DNA from 2 places in the Phreatobacter sp. GW821-FHT04C01 genome. Region 2 is predicted to be linked to the other one. Evidence: predicted binding sites of a transcription regulator. Region 2 holds the regulator's gene; the other holds the start of a gene.

Region 1 (4,709 bases), 430 kb from region 2:
GAAACGCTCGGGCAGGATGACCAGGGCCGGCGGCCCGACCTTGGCGAGTGCGTCGAGCAGCGCCCCGAACGGCTTGGTGAGGCGGATGACGAAGCTCTTGTCGTCGGGCGCCGACATTTCGGTCACCCTGAGCATCAGCGCCTGGCCAAGCGCGTCGCGCGCCGCCCAGCGCTTGATCGAGGCGACGCAGTCGCGGCCGCGTACCGGCTCGCCGTCGTGGAAACGCAGGCCGTCGCGCAGCTTGAAGGTCCAGCGCTTGCCGTCGTCGTCCACCGTATGGCCTTCGACCATTTGCGGCTGGGGCTTCAGCTGGCTGTCGAGGCCGTAGAGCTGATCATAGACCAGCAAGGCATGGTGGCGGGTGACATAGGCCGTGGTGCCGATCGGATCGAGCATGGTCAGGTCGGCCTGCGGCACATATTTCAGCACGCTGGCGCGGGCGGTGGTCTGGGCGAGCGTCGATCGCGGCAGGGCGGCCGCGGCGAGGGCGCCGGTCAGGAAGCTACGGCGTCGCATGTCGATCTCCATTTCAATGCGTCTTCGGACGACGGTCCGGCGGCCCCGGGGGGAGGGCGCCGATTGGCCGGCAACCTCCCATGACGCAAAGCCGCTGCCAATGGCTGAACAGCCTTGCGCGATCACCGGGCCCGCCGCTCAAACGAAAAGGGGCGCCGCGAGGCGCCCCTTCCGTATGCGTGACGACAGGTGGCTGGATCAGAAATCCATGCCGCCCATGCCGCCGCCGCCCGGCATGGCCGGAGCAGCGCTTTCCTTCTTCGGCGCTTCGGCAATCATCGCGCCCGTGGTGATGAGCAGCGAGGAAACCGAGGCGGCGTTCTGAAGGGCGGTACGGACCACCTTCACCGGATCGACGATGCCGGCATCGAACATGTCGACATATTCTTCCGTCTGGGCGTTGAAGCCGTAGGTCGCCGACTTGTTCTCCATGATCTTGTTGACCACGATCGAACCTTCGACGCCGGCGTTCTCGACGATCTGACGGATCGGCGCTTCGATGGCCTTCAGCACGATGTTGATGCCGGCCTGGACGTCGGCATTCTCGGACTTCAGCTTCTGGACATTGGCCTTGGCGCGGAGCAGAGCGACGCCGCCGCCGGGGACGATGCCTTCCAGCACGGCCGCGCGGGTGGCGTTGAGCGCGTCGTCAACGCGGTCCTTCTTTTCCTTGACCTCGACTTCGGTGGCGCCGCCGACCTTGATCACCGCAACACCGCCGGCGAGCTTGGCCAGGCGCTCCTGCAGCTTCTCGCGGTCGTAGTCCGAGGTGGTTTCCTCGATCTGCGCCTTGATCTGGCCGATGCGGGCCTCGATGTCCTTCTTCTTGCCGGCGCCGTCGACGACCGTCGTCTTTTCCTTCTCGATCAGCACCTTCTTGGCGCGGCCGAGCATCTGGAGCGTGACGTTCTCGAGCTTGATGCCCAGGTCTTCGGAGATGACCTGGCCGCCGGTGAGGATCGCGATGTCCTCGAGCATCGCCTTGCGGCGATCGCCGAAGCCCGGAGCCTTCACGGCTGCGACCTTCAGGCCGCCGCGCAGCTTGTTGACCACGAGGGTGGCCAGGGCCTCGCCCTCGACGTCTTCGGCGACGATGATCAGCGGCTTGCCGGTCTGGACGACCGACTCGAGCACCGGCAGCATGGCCTGCAGGCCGGTCAGCTTCTTCTCGTGGATGAGGATATAGGCATCCTCGAGGTCCGCGATCATCTTGTCGGCATTGGTGATGAAGTAGGGCGACAGGTAGCCGCGGTCGAACTGCATGCCTTCGACGATGTCGACTTCGGTGTCGAGGCTCTTGGCCTCTTCGACCGTGATGACGCCCTCGTTGCCGACCTTCTGCATGGCGTTGGCGATCATGTCGCCGATCAGCTTGTCGCCGTTCGCCGAGATGGTGCCGACCTGGGCGACTTCAGCCGAGGACTTGACCTTCTTGGCCGACTTCTCGAGCGTCTTGACGACTTCGAGAACGGCCTGGTCGACGCCGCGCTTCAGATCCATCGGGTTCATGCCGGCGGCGACGAACTTGGCGCCTTCACGGACGATGGCCTGGGCGAGAACGGTGGCGGTGGTGGTGCCGTCGCCGCCGAGGTCGTTGGTCTTCGAGGCCACTTCGCGCACCATCTGGGCGCCCATGTTCTCGAACTTGTCGGCGAGCTCGATCTCCTTGGCGACGGTGACGCCGTCCTTGGTGATGCGCGGGGCGCCGAACGACTTCTCGATCACGACGTTGCGGCCCTTCGGGCCCAGCGTGACCTTCACGGCTTCGGCGAGGATGTCGACGCCGCGCAGCATTTTCTCGCGCGCGTCCTGGGCGAATTTCACGTCCTTGGCAGCCATCTGGCTTACTCCTGTCGGCAAAAACTAAAGGGGGATAGCGGGTGGAGCGAAATTACTTCGCGATCACACCCATGATGTCGCTCTCCTTCATGATCAGGAGGTCGACACCGTCGATCTTCACTTCCGTGCCCGACCACTTGCCGAAGAGCACTTTGTCGCCCTTCTTCACGTCGAGCGGAACCAGCTTGCCAGCCTCGTCACGGGCGCCGGCGCCGACGGCGATGACTTCGCCTTCCTGCGGCTTTTCCTTGGCGGTGTCCGGGATGATGATGCCACCCTTGGTCTTTTCCTCGGACTCCAGGCGACGGACGACCACGCGATCGTGCAGCGGACGGAACTTCATGGGTTGATGGTCCCTGAAATGAGCGGCGCGACGGCCGCGAAATGTCGTGGCGGCCGAGACCGGCCGAGCTGTTGGCACTCACATCAGGTGACTGCTAACAGCTGGTCGGGGAGATAGGCGCATGCCCGGGAAGAGTCAAGAACGGGCCGAAATACGGTTAATGCCGGAAGCCTGCGGGACAGTCGAAATAGTCTCCGCCGGCCTCCGATGCCGCCGCGTCCCGGGGTGTCTCTGCCCGGGCCGGACAACAACAGAAGCTTGACGTGGGTCTTGTCCCGCCGGATCGTGACAACATGAAGACGGCCCCTGATCACGCCACCCTGACGCGGATCGCGCGTTCCTGCATCTGTTTCCAGACCCGGATGACCGCCCACGCGGTGACCCGCGCCTATAACCGGGTGCTCGCGCCCCTCGGCCTGGAGGTCACCCAGTTCAACATCCTGGCGGCGCTGGCCGCGGGGCAGACGGCGTCGGTGACCCAGCTGTCCGACGCACTGGCGCTCGACCGCACCACCATGACACGCAACCTGAAGCGGCTCGAGAGCTCCGGCCTGGTCAGCGTCTCCAACGGCCCCGGCCGGGCGGTCAAGCCGGAACTGACCGAGACGGGCATCGGTCTCCTGTCGACCGCCATCCCACTCTGGGAGGCCGAACATGCGCGCATGGAAGGCGCGGTCGGCGTGGCGCTGTGGCACGACACTCGCGAGGGCTTGCGCGCCATCCGCAAGACGCTGAAGGCGCGCGAGGCTTAGTGGGCCTTGCCCAAAGCCACAGCGCTTGACCGGTGCTCCCACTCTCCGTAACGTGCTATTACACGATAGGTGACAGATGACGATTCACTACGGTGTTGTTCCGCCCGCCCAGGCCACCGCCCAGGATGGCATCGACTTCCTCCGGGACATGCTGGCCGGGCGCCATCCGGCGCCGCCGATCGCCAGGACCATGGGTTTCATCCTGACCGAAGTCGAACCGGGCAGGGCGGTGTTCGAAGGCACGCCGACGGCGGATTTCTACAATCCGCTCGGCACCATTCACGGCGGCTGGCACGCCACGATCCTGGATTCGGCGCTCGGCTGCTCGGTCCATACGCTGATCAAGGCGGGGCAGGGCTACACCACCGTCGAGATGAAGGTGAACTATGTCCGCGCCCTGCAACCCGACGCCGGGCTGCTGCGCTGCGAGGGCAAGGTCATTCACGCCGGCAGCCGGATCGCCACGTCGGAAGCCCGCCTCATCGACGCCAAGGGCCGGCTGATCGCCCATGGCACCGAGACCTGCATGATCTTCGAGGCGCGCCCGCCGGCGGCCTGAGGCCGGCCGGCCCGGTCAGCGCCGGGTCACCGCCAGGCAGGCCGCGACGATCAGCGCGGCGCCGGCCCAGGTCGTCCAGCTCGGCACCTCGCCGAAGGCGAAATAGCCGAGCGCCGAACTCCAGACCAGCGCGGTATATTCGAGTACGCCGAGCGGCCCGGCATTGGCGCGGGCGAAGGCCCAGGCCATGCAGAGGTGGCCGACCAGGCCGAGCAGCCCGATGCCGATGAACAGAAGCCAGGAAGACGGCTCGGGCGTTTGCCAGACCATGAAGGCGAAGGGCGCGATCATGAGCATCGGGAACAGGTTCTGGAACAGCACGATCAGGCCGAGCGCGTCGGTCTGGGCGCGCTTCCTGAGCAGCACCAGGTTGGCCGCGTAGAACAAGGCGCTGAGGATCGCCGCCGCGATGCCGAGCATGCGGGTGAGGTCGAACTCGCCGCCGCCGACCTTGCCGGCGACGATCACGGTCATGCCGATGAAGCCGACGGCAATGGCGATCAGCACGGCCGGCGGGATCGGCTCCTTGAGGATCAGGGCGGCCAGAACCGCCAGGAACAGCGGCGACAGAAAGGCGAGCGTGATCGCTTCGGCGAGTTCCAGGTGGGCGAGCGCGTAGAAGAACAGCGATGCGGTCACCACCACCAGGGCGCCGCGCAAAAGATGGGCCCGAACCATGGCGGCGCTCGGCGGCGCCGGC
Region 2 (4,709 bases):
CGCCGCCGCGCCGCGGCGAGGAGACCTTGCCGGGCCGCAGCCTGCGCTTTCTCGGCCAGCAGGGTTCCATGGTGATCAGCCGGGTCGGTACCGGCGCCCAGCAGAGCTTTACCATTGCCGTCACCGGTGCCGGCCGGCGCGGCAACGATATTCGCAGCATTTGCACGCCCGATCTCAATGCCGGCCAGACCGTCGTGCTGAAGCCGCTCGGCCGGCCGGTCGGGCTGTCGCGTTTCGAAGCCGCCTTCCCGGGCTGCACCATGGTGCTCGACCTCCTGTCGGACGCGGCCATCGTGTCCGCGCCGGACGGGGTCTGCCGGTTCGCCGACGAGTGCATCGTCGACCCGACCGGCATCTGGGGACCGGTCGACCGGGAAATGCCGCCGGATGCCGAGATCGAGCGGGCACGCGGCGCGGCCGATCGCCGGCTGAACGAGGCGCGCCGCGCCTTGCAGGCTCGCCTGCGCACCACGCCCGAAGGCCGCGCCTTCCTGCAGGAACAGGCCGGCTTCGGCGCCAACCGCGAACGGGTCTGCCGCAATTACGGCACATCCGACGCCGGCCTTGGCTATTGCGCGCTGAAATATACCGAGGCGCGGGCGGCGGCGCTCGAGGCGCGCCTGGCGACCGCGCCACCGCCCGAGACCACCACCCGGCGCGCGCCGCGGCACTGATCGTGGCTAGCGCGGTTCGGGCATCCTGGTTTTGCGGGATGCCCCGGCCGGACGCCGGAGCCTTCCCGGTCAGGCGCGTCGCCGGACCAGCCGGCCGAGCGGTCCGTCAGGTCGTCGCCGGCGCCACCGGGGTGAGCCAGCCGATGACGCAGCCCGAGGGGTCGGCGATGATCGCGATGCGGCCGACGCCGGGAATGTCGAAGGGCTCCTGCAGCACCTGCCCGCCGGCGGCGGCGATGGCCTGGCTGCGCTGGTCGACATTGTCGATCTCGACATAGGACAGCCAGCCCGGCGTCGCCTCCGGGTCGTCAGCCGGCATCGACATGATGCCGGCGGCCGGCGATCCGTCGGAGGCATGCGCGATCCAGTATTCGGCATCCGGCATCGGGAATTTCTGATAGGTCCAGCCGGCGGTCGTCGCGTAGAAGGCCTTGGCCTTCTCGACGTCGTCGGTCATCAGCTCGTTCCAGTTGAACTTTCCGTGCATGCCGGCCTCCCATGTGTCCTCAAGGATCGTCGATGAGGCGGCATCCCGCCATGCGACCCATCGTCCGATTGCCTGCGGGCGGAAATGCGGCGGCGAAGCCGCGCCCCGGGCGCGATATCAGCCGATCAGCCGCGACAGCACCTTGGCGGTATAATCGACCATCGGCACGATCCGGGCATAGTTGAGCCGGGTCGGCCCGATCACGCCGAGCACGCCGACAATGCGGCTCTGGCCGTCGCGATAGGGCGCCACTATCATCGACGAGCCGGACAGCGAGAACAGCTTGTTCTCCGAGCCGATGAAGATGCGCACGCCTTCGGCGGTTTCGGCGCGGCCGAGCAGGTCGACCAGGTCGCGCTTCGATTCCAGGTCGTCGAACAGGAGCCGAATCCGCTCCAGATCCTCCAGCGCCTTGAGGTCGCCGAGCAGGTTGGCCTGGCCGCGCACGATCAACTGGCGGTCGGCCGGATCGCCGCCCGACCAGGAGGCGAGGCCCGCTTCGACCAGCTTCTGGGTGAGCCCGTCGAGCTCGGCCCTGGCGGTCGCCAGGCCATGCTGCAGCTCGGCGCGCGCTTCCGCCAGCGTCCGTCCGCGGATCCGCGCATTGAGGAAGTTCGAGGCTTCCACCAGCGCCGAGGGCGGCAGGCCGGGCGGGATCGGCACGATGCGGTTTTCGACCTGGCCATCCTCCGAGACCAGCACGACCAGCGCCTTTTCCGGTTCGATGCGGACGAATTCGACGTGCTTCAGCCGGGCGTTCGATTTCGAGGTGAGCACCACGCCGGCGCCACGCGACATGCCGGACAGCAGCTGCGAGGCGTCCGCCAGCACCGTTTCGATCGAGCGGTCCGGGCCGGAAGCGGCGACCTGCGCCTCGATCGCATTGCGTTCGGATTCGGCGAGGTCGCCGAACTGCATCAGCGCGTCGACGAAAAAGCGCAGGCCGGTTTCGGTCGGCAGCCGGCCGGCCGAAGTATGCGGCGCGAAGATGAGGCCGGCCTCCTCCAGGTCATGCATGACATTGCGGATCGAGGCCGGCGACAGTGTCATCGGAATGATGCGCGACAGATTGCGCGAACCGACCGGCTCGCCGGTGGCCAGATAGCTCTCGACGATCTGCCGGAAAATCTCGCGGGAGCGCTCGTCGAGCTGGGCGAGCGCGGACAGGTTCGCGGCGGGGCGCGGGATATCGGCGGACAAGACGGGACCTCCAGGCGGCGAATTTGGGCGTTGGCGGCCGGATGAGCAAGCCTGAGAGCCTATCACGGCTCGGACGGTTCGGGCGGGTCGTTCTTGTTCTTGAGCCCGGCTCGCCGTAAGAACCGCGATCATTTGATCAGGATCCCGCCCATGCGTCCCTCCAAACGCGCGTCCGACGCGCTGCGCCCCGTCTCGCTCGAACGTGCGGTCGCCCGCTATGCGGAAGGCTCCTGCTTCGTCAAATTCGGCAATACCCATGTGCTCTGCACGGCGAGCCTGGAGGAAAAGCCGCCATCCTGGCTGCGCGGCCAGGGCCGCGGCTGGGTGACGGCCGAATATTCCATGCTGCCGCGGGCGACGCTGGAGCGCACGCGCCGGGAATCGACATCGGGCAAGCCCTCCGGCCGCACCCAGGAGATCCAGCGGCTGATCGGCCGGTCGCTGCGCACCGTGGTCGACCTCCAGGCGCTCGGCGAACGCCAGATCACCATCGACTGCGACGTGATCCAGGCCGATGGCGGTACGCGCACCGCCTCGATCACCGGCGCCTGGGTGGCGCTGCATGATTGCCTCGCCTGGATGAAGACCCGCGACATGGTCAAGGTGAACCCGCTGAAGGATCACATCGCCGCGGTGTCCTGCGGTATCTACAAGGGCACGCCGGTGCTCGACCTCGATTATGCCGAGGATTCGGAGGCCGATACCGACGCCAATTTCGTGCTGACCGGCGCCGGCGGCATCGTCGAGATCCAGGGTACCGCCGAGAAGACGCCGTTTTCCGAGGCCGAGCTGCTGCAGCTCCTGGCGCTGGCCAAGACCGGTTGCGCCAGGCTGGTCGACCTGCAGAAGACGGCGGTCGCGTGATGAGCCGCAAGCTCGTCGCCGGCACCCGGCTGGTCGTGGCGACCCATAACAAGGGCAAGCTCGCCGAGTTTCGCGACCTGATGGGGCCGCACGGTATCGAGCTCGTCTCCGCCGCCGAGCTCGGCCTGCCCGAGCCGGTGGAGAACGGCACGCTTTATGCCGAGAACGCCGCGATCAAGGCGCGTGCGGCGACCGCCGCGACCGGATTGCCGGCGGTCGCCGACGATTCCGGCCTGGCGATCGCGGCGCTCGACGGCGCGCCCGGCCTGTTCACCGCCGACTGGGCCGGCAACCCGCGCGATTTCGCCGCCGCCATGGCGCGGGTCGATCGCGAACTGGCCCTGCGCGGTGTCGCCACCGCCGGCGCCAAGGCGCATTTCGTTTCGGCCCTGGCGCTGACCTGGCCGGATGGCGAGGAAGCCATCTTCGAGGGCCGGGTGTTCGGCACGCTCGCCTGGCCGCCGCGGGGCGGGCAGGGCTTCGGTTACGACCCGATGTTCGTTCCCGACGGCCTGAGCCAGACCTTCGGCGAGATCGGGCCGGAAGCGAAACACGGCCTGCCGCCGCACGGCCAGGGCCTGTCGCACCGGGCGCGCGCCTTCATGCGGCTCGCCGAGGCGGTGCTGCCGCCGCTTCAAAATCCGGCGGCGAAGGCTTAGATAGCCGCCATGGCGACATCTCGCGTTCCCGGCGACGGCGGCACGGACGATCCCGGGTTCGGGGTCTATGTCCATTGGCCGTTCTGCGCCTCGAAATGTCCCTATTGCGACTTCAACAGCCATGTCCGCCATGTCGCGCCCGACCAGGAGCGCTTCGTCGCGGCCTTTGCCCGCGAATTGAAGACGACCGCCGCGCGCGTGCCCGGCCGCGCCGTCACGTCGATCTTTCTCGGCGGCGGCACGCCTTCGCTGATGTTGCCGTCGACGGTTGGCGCGGTGCTCGACCAGATCGCCGGGCTCTGGACCGTGGCCGCCGATTGCGAGGTGACGCTGGAGGCCAATCCGACCAGCGTCGAGGCCGAACGCTTCAAGGGATTCCGGGCCGCCGGCGTCAACCGCGTCTCGCTCGGCGTCCAGGCCTTGAACGACGCCGACCTGAAGAGCCTCGGCCGGATGCATTCGGTCGACGAGGCGCTGCGCGCTGTCGACGTCGCGCGCCGGCATTTCGATCGTTATTCCTTCGATCTCATCTACGCCCGCACCGACCAGACCCCCGAGGCCTGGGAGGCCGAGCTCCGGCGCGCCATTTCGGAGGCCGCCGAACATCTCTCGCTCTACCAGCTCACCATCGAGCCGGGCACGGTGTTCGAGGCCCTGCACCGGGCCGGCAAGCTGAAGGTGCCGGATGCCGAAATGGGCCGGGTGCTCTACGACCTGACCCAGGCCGTCTGCGCCGAGGCCGGCCTGCCGGCCTATGAGATTTCCAACCATGCCCGCCGCGGCGCCGAATGCCGGCACAACATGATCTATTGGCGCTCGGGCGAT

The links. The regulator HrcA, encoded in region 2, represses chaperone genes, less so after heat shock. The targets are predictions, from matches to a motif close to GTTAGCACTCNCNNNNNGNGAGTGCTAAC.
Region 1: the regulator HrcA is predicted to act here: its motif matches at 2,769-2,797, upstream of groES (co-chaperone GroES).

Annotation. Positions count from the first base shown of each region.
Region 1 covers NZ_JBWKTP010000003.1:607,894-612,602, forward strand. The annotation lists gene AC07WJ_RS14560 (ABC transporter substrate-binding protein) at 1-516, opposite strand, end outside; gene groL (chaperonin GroEL) at 715-2,355, opposite strand; gene groES (co-chaperone GroES) at 2,408-2,698, opposite strand; gene AC07WJ_RS14575 (MarR family winged helix-turn-helix transcriptional regulator) at 2,992-3,450, shown strand; gene AC07WJ_RS14580 (PaaI family thioesterase) at 3,527-4,009, shown strand; gene AC07WJ_RS14585 (DMT family transporter) at 4,025-4,709, opposite strand, start outside.
Region 2 covers NZ_JBWKTP010000003.1:179,853-184,561, forward strand. The annotation lists gene AC07WJ_RS12575 (hypothetical protein) at 1-674, shown strand, start outside; gene AC07WJ_RS12580 (VOC family protein) at 781-1,161, opposite strand; gene hrcA (heat-inducible transcriptional repressor HrcA) at 1,279-2,361, opposite strand; gene rph (ribonuclease PH) at 2,512-3,225, shown strand; gene AC07WJ_RS12595 (non-canonical purine NTP pyrophosphatase) at 3,225-3,884, shown strand; gene hemW (radical SAM family heme chaperone HemW) at 3,894-4,709, shown strand, end outside.